Regions from separate parts of the Alteribacillus sp. JSM 102045 genome, predicted to be linked through region 1. Evidence: a T-box and tRNA genes for the amino acid it is inferred to sense, from the RefSeq annotation. Region 1 holds a T-box; the other holds one or more tRNA genes.
What was found. The T-box of region 1 lies ahead of leuS (leucine--tRNA ligase). A T-box ahead of a tRNA ligase gene usually reads a tRNA of that ligase, here a tRNA-Leu.
Positions count from the first base shown of each region.

Region 2: it has a tRNA-Leu gene. The T-box ahead of leuS (leucine--tRNA ligase) is inferred to sense a tRNA for this amino acid. The anticodon was not compared.

Region 1 covers NZ_JBHFQG010000004.1:122,493-131,770, reverse strand. The annotation lists gene mnmM (tRNA 5-(aminomethyl)-2-thiouridylate-methyltransferase MnmM) at 1-447, opposite strand, end outside; gene mnmL (tRNA modification radical SAM protein MnmL/YtqA) at 444-1,415, opposite strand; T-box leader at 1,646-1,880, shown strand; gene leuS (leucine--tRNA ligase) at 2,040-4,457, shown strand; gene ACE1TI_RS04435 (BaiN/RdsA family NAD(P)/FAD-dependent oxidoreductase) at 4,722-5,993, opposite strand; gene ACE1TI_RS04430 (secondary thiamine-phosphate synthase enzyme YjbQ) at 6,142-6,546, shown strand; gene ACE1TI_RS04425 (putative polysaccharide biosynthesis protein) at 6,896-8,560, shown strand; gene ftsW (putative lipid II flippase FtsW) at 8,686-9,278, shown strand, end outside.
Region 2 covers NZ_JBHFQG010000014.1:54,953-64,230, forward strand. The annotation lists gene ACE1TI_RS11180 (YeeE/YedE family protein) at 1-963, shown strand, start outside; gene ACE1TI_RS11185 (NAD-dependent protein deacylase) at 1,012-1,728, opposite strand; tRNA gene ACE1TI_RS11190 (tRNA-Leu) at 1,915-2,003, opposite strand; gene ACE1TI_RS11195 (hypothetical protein) at 2,127-2,771, shown strand; gene ACE1TI_RS11200 (spore coat associated protein CotJA) at 2,825-3,052, shown strand; gene ACE1TI_RS11205 (spore coat protein CotJB) at 3,049-3,315, shown strand; gene ACE1TI_RS11210 (manganese catalase family protein) at 3,332-3,901, shown strand; partial or broken gene ACE1TI_RS11215 (transposase) at 3,969-4,186, opposite strand; gene ACE1TI_RS11220 (hypothetical protein) at 4,186-4,308, opposite strand; gene ACE1TI_RS11225 (helix-turn-helix domain-containing protein) at 4,343-4,594, opposite strand; gene ACE1TI_RS11230 (PQQ-dependent sugar dehydrogenase) at 4,569-4,754, opposite strand; gene ACE1TI_RS11235 (PQQ-dependent sugar dehydrogenase) at 4,705-5,169, opposite strand; gene ACE1TI_RS11240 (hypothetical protein) at 5,102-5,374, opposite strand; gene recQ (DNA helicase RecQ) at 5,537-7,300, shown strand; gene ACE1TI_RS11250 (cold-shock protein) at 8,675-8,875, opposite strand; gene ACE1TI_RS11255 (organic hydroperoxide resistance protein) at 9,202-9,278, shown strand, end outside.

The DNA.
Region 1 (9,278 bases):
CTTACCCTCTTCATGCCCGTGATATATAACGAGAATGATAAGGGCTCCAGACTGCATGATTTCAAGTAATTGCGAAACAGCTTGAATAGTTGTTTCACCTTTAGTGGTAATTGATTTGTCACCGCTAGGAAGGTAACCAAGATTAAAAACTGCTGCTTTCAGTAAGGTAAGCTCCTCTTTGGGAATGCATGTGACTGCTTGTTCATGCCCGTTTTGTATTAAGGATACCCGGTGTGCAAGATGATGTTCTTTGAGCCGGGCCTTGGTTTTTTCAATGGCTGCAAGTTGAATGTCAAAGCTGTAGACTTTACCACTATCTCCTACTTTTTTGGCAAGATAGAGAGTATCTAAGCCATTTCCAGCGGTAGCGTCCACCGCAATATCTCCCTCTGTTAAACAGCGGTCGATCAGCTCACGAACAAATGGAAGAATGCCGGGCAGGATCATTTTACAGCTGCTGGCTCTGGTTCGTAGTATTTGCCCTGCCAGCTGTTTCTATTTTTTAACTCGTTATCAATCGCATTAAGAACTTCCCATTTGTTTAAACTCCACATCGGGCCGATCATTAAATCAGAAGGGCCGTCCCCAGTTAATCGGTGGACAATCATTTCAGGCGGAAACATTTCAAGCTGGTCAACAACCAGTTTCACATAATCTTCTTTGTTCATGAGATCAACCATGCCTTTTTCATATTGTTTTACCATAGGGGTCCGCTTCAGTAAGTGCAGAAGATGAATTTTAATTCCTTGGACGTCCAGCTTGGCAACTTCCTTTGCTGTTTCTTTCATCATTTCGTTTGATTCAAGCGGAAGACCATTAATAATGTGTGAGCAAACACGTATACCATGTTTTCGGAGCTTGTTTACTCCATCTTTATAGCACTGGTAATCGTGAGCACGGTTGATGATCATAGCGGTTCTTTCATGAACGGTTTGCAGTCCCAGCTCCACCCATAAATATGTTCGTTCATTTAACTCTGCAAGGTATTCCACCACATCATCAGGAAGGCAGTCTGGTCTCGTTGCAATTGCCAGCCCTACAACATCTTCTTGTTCGAGGATGACTTCGAAAAGTTCCCTAAGTTCTTCTACAGGTGCATAAGTGTTGCTGAAAGCCTGAAAATAGCCGATATATTTTCCTTGCTTCCATTTTTTATGCATTCTATTTTTTATTGTGTGAAATTGAGTAACAAGGTCGTCTTTCCTGTCACCTGCAAAATCACCGGATCCACGCTCTGAACAAAACGTACATCCGCCAGAGGCTACTTTTCCATCGCGGTTAGGACAGTTAAATCCGGCATCTAGTGGTATCTTAAATATTTTTTCTCCGAAATGTTCCCGAAGATGATAATTCCATGTATGGTACCGTTTCTCTCCCCACGAGAGAGGCACGGGTTCTTGATTTGGCTGAAACATTATCTATCTCTCCTTAAAACTAGGCCTTTGCATTTCTTCCCTTGTATTTTAGCATGTTATAATAATAAAGCCCAAATTGTGAATGATAGTTTTTTTTAATAGGACAGGAGCGTTTAGTTTTTAATAATTTGGATTACACTGTTTTTATTAATGAAAGTCTTGACAGAAAAATAGGAAATTCATAAAATATCAAGTATTGACAGACGACCGCGAATTGTAAAATGAATAAAAGAAAAACATGGAGAAGGATCAGTAATGGTCATGCCGGGTATCAGAGAGCTAGCGGTTGGTGGAAGCTAGACGAAAGCTGCCATGAACTCCCCTTTTAGTTGCAAAGGAGAAGGAAAAGTAACCTTTGACGTATCATCCGCGTTACGGATATTAAGAGCGGGTATGCTTGTTTTAAAAGCATGCCAACCAGGGTGGTACCGCGGGAACTACAACTAATAACCTCTCGTCCCTAAAGTAAGCATGCTAGGGATGGGAGGTTTTTCTGCATTGTTGGAGAAAGCAGCCAGTTTTATCGATAAACAGTATAAGGCGGCCTATAACTCTCAGGCTCGTTCTAATCACGAATGAATGTACTCATGATTGTATTAAAAAGATGAAGGAGGTTGACGTACAATGGCGTTTTCGCATAAAGACATAGAAAAAAAGTGGCAGCAATATTGGGAAGAAAATAAAACATTTAAAACGTCTGATAAACCGGGAGAAGGACCAGATTTTTACGCTCTCGATATGTTTCCGTATCCCTCAGGAGCAGGGCTTCACGTAGGTCATCCAGAAGGTTATACGGCAACGGATATACTATCACGTATGAAGCGCATGCAGGGTTATAATGTGCTCCATCCAATGGGATGGGATGCTTTTGGTTTACCTGCAGAACAGTTTGCGCTTGATACAGGAAAACACCCTCGGGAATTCACCCAGGCAAATATTGAAACATTTAAAAGACAAATCAAGTCGCTCGGATTCTCTTATGATTGGGACCGTGAGATTAATACAACTGATCCCAAATACTATAAATGGACTCAGTGGATCTTTCTGCAGCTCTACAAAAAAGGTCTGGCTTATATGGATGAAGTAGCCGTAAACTGGTGTCCAGCCCTTGGCACAGTACTCGCCAATGAAGAAGTGATTGACGGAGTAAGTGAGCGGGGGGGACATCCTGTAGAACGCCGTCCGATGAAACAATGGATGCTGAAAATTACCGAGTATGCAGATCGTTTGCTCGAAGACCTGGAAGAGTTGGACTGGCCTGAAAGTGTAAAGGATATGCAGCGGAATTGGATCGGTCGTTCAGAAGGCGCGGAGGTACACTTTGGAATTGAAGGTACAGACGAAACTTTTACGGTATTTACAACGCGTCCGGATACATTATTTGGTGCTACGTACTGCGTTTTTGCTCCGGAGCATGAATTGGTTGATAAAATCACTACTTCTGAACAAAAAAATGAGGTGGAAGCATACAAAAAAGAAGTTGGTACAAAGAGTGATCTGGAGCGGACGGAGCTTCAAAAAGAAAAGACAGGTGTTTTCACTGGTGCTTATGCTGTAAATCCGGTAAACGGTGAAAAACTTCCAATCTGGATTGCAGACTATGTATTAGTAAGTTACGGCAGCGGCGCAATTATGGCGGTACCAGGTCATGATGAACGTGACTACGAATTTGCGAAACAATTTGAGCTTCCAATTGTGGAAGTAGTAGAAGGCGGAAATCTGGAGGAAGAAGCATACACAGAGGATGGGCCGCATGTAAACTCAGAATTTTTAAATGGCCTTTACACAGAGGAAGCTATTAGCAAAATGATTGAAAGGTTAGAAAAAGAGGGGAAAGGTAAAAAGCAGATTACCTACCGCCTCCGCGATTGGCTCTTTAGCCGTCAGCGTTATTGGGGAGAGCCTATTCCTGTTATTCATTGGGAGGATGGCACGATGAGCGCTGTTCCTGAAAACGAACTGCCATTAGAGCTTCCGGAAATGGATGAATTCAAACCATCTGGTACAGGAGAATCTCCGCTTGCCAATGCAAAAGAATGGCTTGAAGTCACCGATCCAGAAACAGGTATGAAAGGGCGCCGTGAAACAAATACCATGCCGCAATGGGCGGGAAGCTGCTGGTATTACCTGCGTTTTATCGATTCTGACAATGAGGAAGCATTAGCAGATGAAGAAAAACTTAAACGCTGGCTTCCGGTAGATATTTATATTGGAGGAGCGGAGCATGCTGTACTGCATTTATTGTATGCTCGTTTCTGGCATAAAGTATTGTATGACATCGGTGTTGTTCCGACAAAAGAGCCATTTCAGCGTTTATATAATCAAGGAATGATCCTTGGTGAGAACAATGAGAAAATGAGCAAATCCAAAGGGAATGTAGTAAATCCTGATGATATTTTGGAATCTCATGGAGCGGATACACTGCGTCTCTATGAAATGTTCATGGGACCTCTTGATGCATCGGTCGCATGGTCAGAAAACGGTTTGGACGGTGCTCGCCGATTCTTAGACAGAGTATGGCGTTTATTTACAGAAGGTGATCAGCTGACAGCATCGATTACCGACACAGATGGAAACAAAGATTTTGCCCGCACTTACCACCAAACCGTACAACGTGTAACGGATGACTTTACAAATCTTCGTTTTAATACAGGGATCAGCCAGTTGATGGTTTTTGTAAATGAAGCGTACAAGCAGGATAATCTTCCTCGCGAATATATGGAAGGCTTCGTGAAATTGCTGTCTCCTGTGGCTCCTCATTTAGCAGAAGAAATCTGGGAGCTGCTTGGCCACAAGGAGACTATTGTATATGAAGCTTGGCCTCTTTACGATGAAAACATGCTGGTAGAAGATGAAGTAGAAATTGTGCTTCAAGTGAACGGGAAAGTTCGCGCCAAAGCAGTCATTCCTAAAGACGCCGATAAAGAGCAGATGGAGGCTGTTGCTAAGGAAAACTCTAAAGTTCAAGAAGAAATAGAAGGAAAAACCATTCGAAAAGTAATAGCTGTACCTGGAAAACTTGTTAATATAGTGGCGAATTAAAGCAAATGGGGCTGTCTCAAGTCGGTAAAAATGGACTTATGAGACAGCCCTTTTGTATTTTGTATGCTATTTAATGCATGCTTGAGATACGAACGTGTGTATTTGTGGGTAAACCTGTGGATAACTATTATCCATGTGTATAAATTTGTGAATAAACCATAATGTTTTCCACTGCAATAAAGTAACCGTTTTAAAACTCTAATAAAAAGCGGTTTGTTCGCTACATAGTTGCGTGCCGAATTATCCACAAGTTTGTGGAGAAAGTTATTGTTTTATCCCAGCAGTTTCTGCTGCTGATTTTCCTGCCGTATAACCGGTGGAAAATGCGCAAGTTATATTAAAACCGCCTGTGTAGGCATGAATATCTAAGATTTCTCCGCAAAAATACAAACCTTCTTTGAATTTTGATTCCATTCTTTTTGGATGAATTTCCTTAATGGACACACCGCCCCCTGTAACAAAAGCGTCTTCAATCGACAACGTGCCATTTACTTCAAAATGAAAGTCAGTAAATAGAGCTGCTAATTTACGAAGGCGTTCATTAGAAATCTCTTGAAGCGGAGTGGAGGGATTAATTTTAGCTTTTTCTAAAAGAAATTGAAGAAGCCGTTCGGCAGCAATATCTTTTAATGCATTTTTACTTGCTTTAACGCCGTCGTGATTTTTATATTTTACTAATTGTTGAAAGAAAGCTTCTTGGTTTGTGTCTGGGTATAGGTGAAGGCCCATTGTTACTGTTTTTGTTTTGTATTTTTTTAATGCCTTAACCACAAATTGACTGCACCTGAGCACGATAGGGCCAGAAATCCCAAAGTGGGTAAACACCATTCCGCCTCTGTGTGTTATTATTTTTTTTCCTTTCGGGTTATACACACTTAAAGCGGCATCGGAAAGTGAAAGTCCCTGCAGGCGTTTATTTTTTATAAACGGTTCAGCAGAAGTAATTGGTACTTCTGTTGGATAGAGCTCAGTAATGGTATGACCTGCAGCTTCAGCCCACGGGTAACCATCTCCGGTACTGCCTGTATGGGGAACGGACATCCCGCCGGTAGCAATAATTACAGCATCTGCTTTTATTTTCTCGTTATTGTCTAACTCTATCCCTGCTGCTTTATCGTTTTCAAACATAAGAGAAGTTACTTTAGTATTTAGGCATGATTCCACACCAAGCTCTTCCATTTTATTTAAGAGGGTTCGCACGACAGTGACAGCCTTGTCATTAACTGGAAACATTCTGCCCATATCCTCTTCTTTAAGAGCAATCCCCAAATTTTCAAAAAAAGCAATAATATCTTCATTATTAAAAACAGAAAAGGGACTGTACATAAATTTTCCGTTCCCTGGGATGTGAGCAATTAGTTCTTTTTGGTCCATCCGGTTGGTAACGTTGCAGCGGCCGCCTCCTGAAATAGCAAGTTTTCTGCCAAGTTTTTTTCCTTTATCGACAATGAGTACACTTGCACCATGCCGGGCAGCAGCAACAGACGCCATAAGTCCGGCTGGTCCGCCGCCCACTATAATCACATTATATTTCATCATTCATTCCCTGCCTTACGTATTGATCTTTTCGATCATTATGATTTATGTTTTCCTTTAAAGGGAAAACGAAACATTATCATGCATGATAAACTTAAATTATCATATCAAACTTTCCAATACGCGAAAACGAAGGAGGAGAAGGAAGATGCTAAAAAAACTGACGATTGATACGAATAAAAGAGATGAAATGATTGATGTAACAAGAGAAGTTAAAGCTTTTATTAAAGAAGAAGGGATGAAACATGGAATAGCAGTAGTGTATTGTCCTCACACCACAGCAGGCATAACAGTGAATGAAAATGCAGATCCGGATGTAAAGCATGATATGTTAATGAAACTTGATGAAGTGTATCCTTGGGAACACCCAAAATATAAACATGCTGAGGGTAATTCTGCTTCTCATTTAAAGGCGAGTACGGTAGGAACTCAGCAAACGATAATTATTGAAAAAGGAAAGCCCGTCCTTGGAACATGGCAAGGTATTTACTTTTGTGAGTTTGACGGCCCAAGGCGCCGCACCATGTATATAAAAGGAGTAAATGATGCTTAAATGGATTTTCTATACCTATTAAACCGAAAACAGGGGCTGTCTCAAAAGGTTATTTAGTCATCTAGCAACTGGAATATGCGAGACTCCAGTGGGAAAAAGGGCAGTGTGAAGACCCCGCAGTGGGCGGTTTTTGCTCACGAGGAGGCTGAGCCGTCTCCCGCGGCAAAGAAGACACTACGAGAACGAGCAAAGAGAGTTGGAGTAGATGTCGCACTTGTGCCCTAAGGGTGAAAGCGAGTATATTCCAGTTGTGTTTGCCGAGAACTGACTTATAGGACAGCTCCTGCATTCTCATAGGAAGAATATATCCTGAGAGTATGGTAAAATTTCTTAGAAAGCAGTTCACTCAATGGTGAATGACGTTATGATTATTGGAGATGAAGGTATGTCTGAATCAAAGTTTTTACGGGGTACCATGATATTATCGATTGCAACGTTTCTATCCAAATTTCTTGGGATGATATATGTATTTCCTTTTGTCGCAATGGTTGGACAGCAGGGCTTAGCATTATATCAATACGGTTATCAGCCGTATACAATATTATTGAGTTTGGCAACATTAGGAGTGCCAATGGCAGTGTCTAAATTTGTATCAAAATATAATGCGTTAGGTGATTACAGGACAGGACAGCGTTTGTTTCGTTCCGGTCTCTTTTTTATGACCATCACTGGATTTATCGCGTTTTTATTATTATTTTTTCTTGCCCCTGTGATCGCAGGATGGATCATTTCCAAGCCTGATGACTTAAATGGAAACTCTATAGCTGATGTAGTATTTACCATTAGGATGGTGAGCGTAGCGTTGCTTTTGATTCCAGCAATGTCGGTTTTCCGCGGCTATTTTCAAGGGTTTCAGTCTATGGGTCCTACTGCAGTATCTCAAGTGGTCGAACAAATTGTTCGTATTATTTTTATTTTATCAATGGCTTTTACGATCTTATACATATGGGAAGGAGAACTGGGAACTGCTATTGGCTTTGCAACCTTCGGAGCATTTATTGGAGGACTTGGAGCCTTAGTGGTGCTGCTGTTTTATTGGAAAAAACGCAAATCCTTTATTCAAAAGGAAGTTGAACAAAGTACTGCGGATTATGATATCCCCTTGTCTTCCATGTATAAAGAGCTGATTTCTTATGCGCTGCCTCTTTCGTTTGTTGGATTGGCCATCCCGCTTTTTCAAATGGTTGATCTGTTTACTTTTAACAATGCACTAATGGCCACGGGGGAGTATTCCCAGGGGGAAGCAGAAACTGCTTATGGTGCGTTTGCAGGATCGGCACATAAACTAATACTCATCCCGGTAGCTATAGCTACGGCGATGTCAGTCACATTAATTCCAACGATAACGAACTCGTTTACGAATCAAGATAAGTCGTTATTACAACAACAGGTCACTCAAACTTTCCAAGTGATTCTATTTCTTTCTATCCCTGCAGCAGCAGGTTTATTCATCCTTGCATACCCTACTTTTTCCGTATTGTTTGGATTTGAGGATGTAAATATAGGAGGATATCTACTTCGGTATTATGCTCCTGCAGCAGTTTTGTTTTCCCTATTTTCTGTGACTGCTGCTATATTGCAAGGAATCAACCGGCAGCGCTATGCTGTATTTTCATTAGTAATAGGTTTAACGATTAAAGGATTAACAGCTTATACTTTTCTGTATATATTGGGCCCTGTTGGCGGCAGTTTTAGTACCATAGCGGGTTTTGGAGCAGCGACTGCTTTTAATATATGGGCCATTGGCAAATTTGCAGAGTTTCATTACGGAAAGCTCCTTAAACACACTTTACTCATTTTGTTTATAACGTTGTGTATGGCGGCGGCTATTATTGTGGTGAAAGAAGGGGCATTAACTATGTTTCCGCTTCAGTCTTGGAGAAACGCGTTTTTAGTGGAGTTATTCAGCGTTATTACCGGAGCTGGTTTATATTTCATAATTAGTGTTAAAAGCGGTCTTGCCGGCATAGTACTCGGTGAAAGATTTTCTATACTGAAAAAACCTAATTCATAATCACACCAATATGCTCTTTTTTCAAGGGGGACGAGGTGGTATAATATAACAACCATATCAGAAATCAGAAATTTATTCCTTTTTTTATATTAAGAAGAAAAATCGGCTTACCGCCGGGAGGAACTATGAAACGATATAAAGATTACGATTGGTGGTTGATTGGAGCAGCAATCGCTTTAAGCCTGTTTGGAGTTATTATGATTTACAGTGCAAGCTTTCCTCTTGCCATTGATTTATATGAGAACCCTTCCTATTTTTTTGTTAGACAGCTAATATGGTTGGGGGCCGGGCTTGTTTTGCTATTATTCTTTATGCACTTCCGTTATTCTTTTTTAAAAAAGCTTTCTCCAATTTTCATTCTTGGTTCCATTATCATTCTCTTATTAGTAATTATAGTGGGCAGGGAAGTGAATGGAGCAAAAAGCTGGATTGCCTTTGGCCCTTTTAGTATACAACCTGCAGAGTTTGTAAAACTGGCAGTTATTATTTATTTAGCTCAAGTTTATTCGCAAAAACAAGCTTATATTAATAAATTTATAAGAGGAGTAATCCCGCCTCTTGTCGTCATTACTTTCATTTTTTCATTAATTATGCTTCAGCCCGACCTTGGAACCGCTGCGGCTATCCTTATGACGGCAGGAATTATTGTTTTTCTCTCAGGTGCGAAAATGAGGCACCTCGCAGTCCTTATGAGTCTGTCTGTTTCTGTTATTAGTTT
Region 2 (9,278 bases), on a different contig from region 1:
GCTGTTGCCGTAACATTATTTGCACCTATTTTAGCGACTGGTTTCACTTTCTTTGGAGGAACGGCTGAAGGCTATGTTTCTCCAGTAGGAATTAGTCTTATAGTTGGTGCGTTTATGTTTGGAATTGGCATGCAGCTTGGAGGCGGCTGTGCTTCGGGAACACTGTATGCTGTCGGCGGCGGACGCTCCGTAATGTTTATTACTTTGCTCTTCTTTATTATAGGTGCCACTATTGGAGCTTATCATTTTGATTTTTGGACGAATGATCTGCCAGCCTTTGAGCCGGTTTCAATAGCGACGTCTACAGGACTTGGATATTTTGGAGCCTGGTTTGTTTCTATTATATTTTTCGGGGGCATTATTCTTGTTACACTTCGGATTGAAAAGAAAAAGAACCCGCCAAAAATGGCAGCTTTACCTTCAGCTAAGGGATGGAAACGGATTTTTAGAGGATCATGGCCATTATTTACTGCTGCCATCGTGCTCGCAGTTTTAAATGCTTTGACTTTAATGACTCGCGGGCAGCCGTGGGGAATTACGTCCGCATTTGCTCTTTGGGGATCAAAAGCTGCTGAAGCTGTTGGCATTGATGTATCAAGCTGGGGATATTGGCAGGCTAATGCAGACCAGCTGCAAGCTTCTATTTTTGCTGATTCTACAACAGTACTGAACTTCGGTGTTATTTTAGGAGCATTTCTTGCTTCTGCAGCTGGAGGTCTTTTCCGTTTTAACAACATTACTGGCAAAAACGCAGCAGCCTCTGTCATTGGCGGATTAATGATGGGATATGGAGCCCGTCTGGCATTTGGTTGTAATATTGGTGCTTACTTTGGAGGAATTGCCTCCTTTAGCTTGCATGGTTATATCTGGGGCGTTCTTGCTCTGGCTGGAACATTTTTAGCTCTGTTCTTACGGCCGCTATTCGGCTTATCCGTCCCAAAATCTAAAGACTCGTTCTGTTAATATAAAAACAGCCTGAGGGTCACTTGAACTTGCCCTCAGGCTGTTTTTTTATAATAATTTGTTTGTTTCATTTAAAACATCACCTATGCTTCTTTCTTGAATGACTAAATCGGCGTAATCATCTAGTTCGGTAGTAGTTTTATTAATGATAACAAGCTTTGCTCCGTTTTCTTTTGCTTCAGCTGGAAAAGCTGAAGCTGGTGCTACTGATAAACTTGAACCCAGCACAATAAATAAGTCGGCCTTGGCTGTTTCCTGCTGAGCAAACAATAATGCATTCTCTGGCAGCATTTCTCCAAATAGAACAACATTCGGACGAAAAAACCCACTGCACTTGGGGCAAGTTGTATTATTTTCCAAGTAGGCCTCGCTAGGTATTTGGTAACCGCAATCATGACAGCGAAGCTCAGCAATAGATCCATGAAGCTCTGCCGTATTTCTGCTGCCGGCTTTAGAATGAAGGCCGTCAACATTTTGAGTAATAAGACTTTTCAGGATTCCGCGTTGTTCCCAATCTGCAAGTCTATAATGCCCGCTATTGGGTTTTACTTCCTCTAGAGCCTTTATTCTTGATTGGTAAAAAGAAAAGAATGCTTCCCGGTTATATTCCAATGCTTCGGTGCTAGCTAAAGCGATAGGATCGCGATCTTTCCATATGCCTTTGTTAGATCGAAAGTCAGGTAACCCGCTTTCAGTGGACATTCCAGCACCTGTCATAACAATAGTGTAGTTCGCATTTTTCATCCAATCCGCAAGTTTTTCCACCTTATCACCTCAAACTGCCCTCTGACTAGGAAGGCTGATATTGCCTTCCCAACTGTCTTCCCAAATAATTGTTTGTTGAATCATAAATTTCCATACCGAATCCTACTGATTAAAAAAACAACGCTGCTTATAACAGCGTTGTTATATATAAATTATAATATTTAAAGGAATAAAAGGGAGAAAGTTTGGTGCGGTTGAGAGGATTCGAACCTCCAAGGGCGATAATGCCCACACGGACCTGAACCGTGCGCGTCTGCCAGTTCCGCCACAACCGCAAGACAAATTATATTATAAAATGAAAAGGAGGAAAGTTCAAGGGTATTTCCTGAAATTTAACTAAAAATTTCATAATACAAATTGGTAAAATGAACTCAGCATTGAAAATAAGAGAGAAAGTAGTGTACATACCTATGACATCAACAAGCGGGGATCGATCGAAGATAGACATTACCTATGAAATTATTATGATTCTTTTAGCTGCTACCTCTGTGGGTACTTTATGGTATGACACAGGGGTTGACAGCTACCTGATTTGGGGGACATGGGGAGTATTTTTCCTCGATTTTTTATATAGGCTGTTTACGAGCAGGAACAAATGGGAGTTTATAAAATCCAATCCATTTATCGTTATTGCGGTTATACCGCTTGATGCCCTTTTTCAAATGGCAAGAGCAGCCAGGATCCTTCATTTACTGCGGCTGAAAACCATAACAAAGTATTACACCATGCCGTTTATTCGATTTTTAAAACAGCAGAATATATCTCTTATTATATCTTTATCTTTTCTAATGCTGTTTATAGTCATTATTCCTCTTTATTATTTAGAACCAGAAATAAATAGCTTTATAGAAGCATTTTGGAGCGGCCTGCTTTCTTTCATTTTCTTTGGCAGGTCTAATTTTGAACCGTCAACGATGGTGGGGAACATTGTCTTAGTGCTTCTTAGTATATTGGGAGTAGTGCTTTACGGCCTAGTAATCAGTACCATTTTTGATGTTAAAATATATTCAAGCGTTTTTAAAAAATTGGAAAAAACATTCTAAAAAGTAAAGAAGACTCATAGGATGAGGTAAAACGGATAAAGGCAGGTATCAGCATGAAAGAATTTACTCAGCGAAAGTTTTACTACCCTTATGTTAGTCCGTTTGATCCTTGTCCGCCCATCAGGGTAAAGTCATATGAAACACCCCCTGAACTTTATTTGGGCTTTCAACCGCCCGGCCTCCCGCAGTATAATCCCCAGCAGGCTTTATTTTGTGGGACGCTTTGGCCTGTATTATTTTCTCCGTATGAAAAATCTTATACCCGGGGGGATGAAACATGAGCCAAAAGCAGCTTCCAAAAGAATTCTATCCATTAATGGAGGAACTGCAGGCCGTTGATTTTGTATTAGTCGAGCTGACTTTATATTTGGATACACATCCAAATGACACAGCTGCTATTCAGCAATTTAACGAGATGGCGTATTACCGTCATCAGCTGGTGCCGCAAATCGAACAATACTACGGACCGCTTCAGCAATTCGGAAACAGTTATAGTGGTTTTCCTTGGAACTGGAACCAATCACCATGGCCGTGGCAACTATAGAAGGGGGAGGCTGCTTATGTGGATTTATGAAAAGAAACTGGAGTATCCAGTTCGAGTGAGTACATGTAATCCTATGCTGGCCAGATTTTTAATTGAGCAGTATGGCGGAGCGGATGGAGAACTTTCTGCTGCTCTTCGTTATTTAAATCAGCGTTATTCTATACCAGATGAAGTGATTGGTTTACTTACTGATATTGGAACAGAAGAATTGGCTCATTTAGAAATGATTGCAACAATGGTATATAAACTGACAAAAGATGCTACCCCGGACCAAATGAAAGCAGCGGGACTTGGTGATCACTATGCAAACCATGATAATGCTCTTTATTATCACAATGCATCCGGAGTGCCGTGGACCGCTGCTTATATCCAGGCAAAAGGGGATCCGATAGCGGATTTATATGAGGATATCGCGGCAGAAGAAAAAGCACGTGCAACATATCAATGGATTATTGACATGTCAGATGATCCCGACTTAAATGACGGTTTGAAATTTTTAAGAGAACGAGAGGTTGTTCATTCACAGCGCTTTCGGGAAGCAGTTGAAATATTAAAAGAAGAAAGAGATAAAAAGAAATTTTTCTAATGAAAAAAAGCAGACAAATAAATGAACTGCACCCCGTCAAGTAGACAATAAAAATAATAAAAAGAATCTAAGCGGCTTTATCCCTGTATTCCATAGGGGTAAGGCCGTTTAATCGTTTTTGTAATCGTTCGTAATTATAAAAGTGCATGTAGTCACAATAGCTTGTTTCAGCTCATCAAATGTATGAAACTTATGTAAATAATACTTCTCACACTTTAGAGTGCCCCAAAAAGATTCCATCGGTCCATTATCAATGCATTTCCCTACCCGAGACATACTAGGCTTTATTTCTGCTTCTTGTCTTCCAGCAATCGTTTGTAGTCCTTCTTATTCTCTATACAATCTCTAGCTATAAAAACTCGTTCTTCTAATTTGGTTGTTCTTCCTTTGGTCATTGGACGATTCACTCTTTTCCCCGTGGTTTTCATCTCTTTTTAACCATTATACTGCTTTATCCACTTTCGCAAAACCGACTGACTGGATATCCCGAAACGAATGGTAACCTCCGCCAGAGAATACTTCCCTGAGAGAGCCTGTGATTTTGCTTCTTTCGAATAAGGGGATCCAGCTTTTGGAAGATTGTAAGGCTTCGAGGCCAAGGTGATTATATTTTCTTCTCCAATCTTTGAAGGTGGATAAGCTAATCTGATAGTGTTCTATGATTTCTTTAATGGAAGAACGACCTTTGTCCAGGTTCTATAGCATTTTTTTCATCAAGACCAGATGGACCATGTTCTGAGCTATATAAATTTTCGTTATCATCCCATATCAATCCCTGGGCCGTAAGAATAACATAAGAATCCTCAATTGGATTGTCTTCTGGAATGCTGCAGTCGAGTTCTAAACGAAGGATGCTTCCGGCAAGGTTTTCCGGCTGCTGTGCGTGTTTTCTTCTCTATTTGCGTCACCTGCTGTCGCATAAAGCATTCCTCTGGACCGATTTTCAAACGGCCCCCATTATGGATTTCAGCACCTGGTATCTCCTCTAAAAGAACCTCTTGTTCTATCCAGCTGTTGTCTTCTTTTTTGATCTTCACGATCCGGTTAAAAAGATTATTATTATCACGATTATGATAAACATAAGCTTTTTGGTTGTCATCAAAATCTTCATCGAGGGCAAAACCGAGAAGTCTGCCTTCTCCTTCACTGGCTGTCTCTTTTTCAAGCTCTATTTGCTGTCGGTTAACCTTTCCATCCTTTTCAATAAATGCAATATTTCCTTCCCTTTCCGTTACGAAAAACCATCCCCATAAGGCTGAATAGCCCAAGGTACTTAAGGTTTACGGCGATTGTTTCAACTTGAAAATCTTCATTTTCATCTACCTCAGCTTCTCTAGTAGCGTTGTCTGAATTCCGAGGAGGAGATTCACTTTCTTCCTTTTGGTTGGAAGAGTCATCTTCAAAAGTACAGCCCATAATAAGACCAGACAATGTTACGAGAAAAAAACCTCTTCTCAACATATAACTTCCCATGGATGCCCCCCTTCCACTGTTCTAAGTTAATTGATAACTAATATATTCCCTAAAATCAACTGACTTAATCAATATTGCAAATTTTTTACTTTTTTCTCTATTAGAACAGGGTTATAATATATATCAGATTTTTAGGGATCGTATTATATCAGGAGGAAGTTCATGATAGCAGAAGCGGAAAAACATTTGAAAGAATACTTTGGATATGACCGATTTCGTCCTGGACAAAAAAAAATTATAGAAAAAGTTACCGAACAGCAGCGCGTTTTAGGTGTGATGCCAACAGGAGGTGGAAAGTCGATATGTTATCAAATTCCGTCTCTTTTGTTAGATGGATTAACGGTAGTTATTTCCCCTCTGATTTCTTTAATGAAAGATCAGGTTGATGAGGTCAACGAGGCCGGGATTTCTGCAACTTACATAAATAGTTCTTTAACTTATAAAGAAACAGAGCAATGCATGAATGAACTGCAGAACGGAAAGTACCGCTTACTTTATTTAGCACCGGAAAGGTTAGAACATCAAGCTTTTTTAAACCAAATAAAAAAAGTTCCTATCTCTCTTATCGCAATTGATGAAGCACACTGTCTTTCTCAATGGGGACACGATTTTCGTCCAAGTTATCTCACTATACCGCGTTTTTTAGAGTTTGCCGGTAGGCACATTTCGGTGCTTGCTCTTACAGCTACAGCAACTCCACAGGTTTCATCAGATATCAATAGAGCTCTTTCTATACCTGAGAACAATATTATTCATACCGGTTTCAAAAGAGAGAATTTAATCTTATCTGTTATAAAAGGGCAGGATCGTGACAGTTACCTCATCGATTACATCAAAAAACACCCTGACCAGTCAGGTATTGTTTACGCAGCAACAAGAAAAGAAGTAGAACGGCTTCACCATAAGTTAGAAAACGAAAATATAAAAGCAGAAAAATACCATGGAGGAATGACTGCAGCGCAAAGAGAAGCCGGCCAGGAACGCTTCGTTTATGACGAGTCCAGTGTGATGGTGGCAACCACAGCTTTTGGAATGGGAATTAACAAATCAAACGTCCGCTATGTGCTGCATGCACAGATGCCAAGAAATATTGAAGCTTATTACCAGGAGGCTGGAAGGGCTGGTAGAGATGGAGCAGCCAGTGACTGCATTTTGTTGTTTTCACCAAAAGACATTCATACTCATCAATATTTAATTGAGCAATCTCGCTTAGAAGAATCTCGTAAAGAAATGGAATTCAATAAATTAAGACAAATGGTCAACTACTGTCACACCGAAGATTGCCTGCAAAACTATATTTTGAGTTATTTTGGAGAAAAACCGCAGGAGAGTTGCGGGAAGTGTCTTCATTGCACCGATAATCGTTCATTAAAAGATGTAACGACTGAAGCTCAAATGGTTTTTTCCTGTGTGAAACGAATGAGGGAAAGATATGGAAAAACAATGGTAGCTCAAGTTCTAACCGGTTCATCCAATCAAAAGCTCCGTCAACTAAAATTGCACACCTTATCAACATATGGTTTATTAAAAAATCAATCACAAAAAGACGTAAATGAGTTTATTGATTTTTTAATTGCTCATCAATATCTTCAGTTAATGGAAGGAGCTTATCCAATTCTTAAGCTGACACAGCGTTCACTAGATGTCCTTAAAGGAAACCAAAAAGTTATGAAAAAAGAAACGTTAAGTGCGCAGCACGTCTCTAAAGAAGATCCATTATTCGAGGAAATGAGAAAAGAACGAGTGGCTATTGCTAAACAGCAGGGTATAGCACCTTATATGGTATTTTCTGATCGTACATTAATGGATATATGCGCCTATCTTCCAGCCGATGAGTCACAAATGCTTCAGATAAAAGGGGTAGGAAAACAAAAACTAGAATCATATGGGAAAACATTTTTAGAAATAGTGAAGCGTTATAAATAAAGAAATTACGTTAAAGATTGTTGCAAAAAGGCGGGGTGTTCTTATTCGATAGTGCTTTCTGTATGGATAACGCGAAAACCTCTTTTTTCTATATCTTTTTGAATATGAGAAAAAGCTTGAGGTGTAATCTCTTTTGGTAAGGTAACAATCACTCTTCGTAAAAATTGTGTATGTGAATCTAGCGTAAGCAGACTGCGGATGCTGCAATATTTGTTGATGCATTCTATCAATCTTTTTAAAGCACCGTTATAGTCATGGGAGGTAATAATAAGGGTATATTCTCCCTTGCTCGGTGCCCCATGAATCAGCTAACAAATTCATAATATTTGCATGGGTCAGTATACCAGCAAAATGGTTATTTTTATCTTTTACGACAAGATAGGGCAGACGTTGAATTTTAAAGAACGCTTTGTGAAATGGAAGTGTAGAGAGTTAGTACTTCTGTTTCATCTCTAATAAAATCAAGAATAGGATCTTTGTTTGTATGTGTTCCTTCTGTTAAAGCTTCATAAAGATCAGATTTATACACATTTCCTACAAACGAATTGTTTTAATAACTGGTAAACATCGATAACCAGACACTTTAAATATTTTTAATGCTTCCATGATAGTGTAGTGAACGTCTAATGTGACTACTTTATCAGTGGGCAAAAGAAAGTTTTTCACCTGCATACCATCTACCACTCCTGTTTTCTTTTCATTATGTTTAAATGCGTCTTTTTTTAACCTTTTCATTATATGAATCAAGATAATTATTATGACGGTTTTTGTTTTTTAATCCTAGGAAAATTGAACTTATGTTTAAGGAAAAATGGTAAAATTAAGAATGATATATTGAAGCGGGAGGAAATTCAAATATGTTAGTGAGGTGGGGATACAAGAGAATCGGTATCACAAACATGGGAAGGATCAAATCAGAAGAATTTATAGTAATACTGGAAGAACAATCTTTTCAGAAAAGCCTAAGAAGAGTATGATGTTTAATATAAGGAAGGGTTGTAAATTCAGCGCTTCATGTTTTTCGGTTTATTATAGCAGGCAGACTTTTTTTGCAGCATTTAGCTTAATGATTTTTCAATCGATTGAATTGCGCAAGCTTTTATAAGTTATTCAGAAATCTTTTATAAAAATGAATCGTAAAACGGACCCGCCAGGATATGGGGGTCTCTTTTTCACTGTTAAGAAAAGTATAAAACTTTTATTCGTAAAAAGTATAAGCAAAACTACGGTTTTCTACGTGCAGGATTTACTAATGCCACCATTGCCACAGAGCTAGCCATCTTTCGGCGGTTTCCGTTAAAGCCGAGTTTTACTAATGTTCTCTGAAACTAAAAAGAACTCTCCGCAGAGAGTTCTTTGGTTATTGGTTTAACATTACTGTTTAGTTACGTTTGCAGCTTGTGGGCCACGGTCGCCTTCAACGATCTCGAAGTTAACTTGCTGGCCTTCTTCTAGTGTTTTGAATCCTTCTTCTTGAATTGCAGAGAAGTGAACAAATACATCGTCTGCTCCTTCACGCTCAATAAATCCAAAGCCTTTTTCTGCATTAAACCATTTAACTGTTCCTTGTTCCATGTGATCCTCCTGTGTGCGACTTCCGCACGAAATAAATTACTTATCTTGCTAAACACTATGATCATGTGAATCATGATCCTAGGTTACAAAATAGCAATTACATCTTATCATGTTCCAAAAATGATTGCAACTTTTATAGAGATAAAAATTTGTTTTTTATTGGGAAATTTTTATTGGCTGCTAAAGAGCAGTGTAACGAGGTTTTAAACAAAATTAACGTATAAGTAGATAATATAAGGTTTATTACTAAGATAATTGGAGGAATACCATTATTATACATCGATATAATTAGATTAAAAATTTTATTGAAAAGGCAAGGTGAAAAAATGGAACCAATGTTTACCTCGTATGCTTCTGCAAAAGGCGGAAGAGAAGGACATGTAAAATCAGATGACGGGCTGAT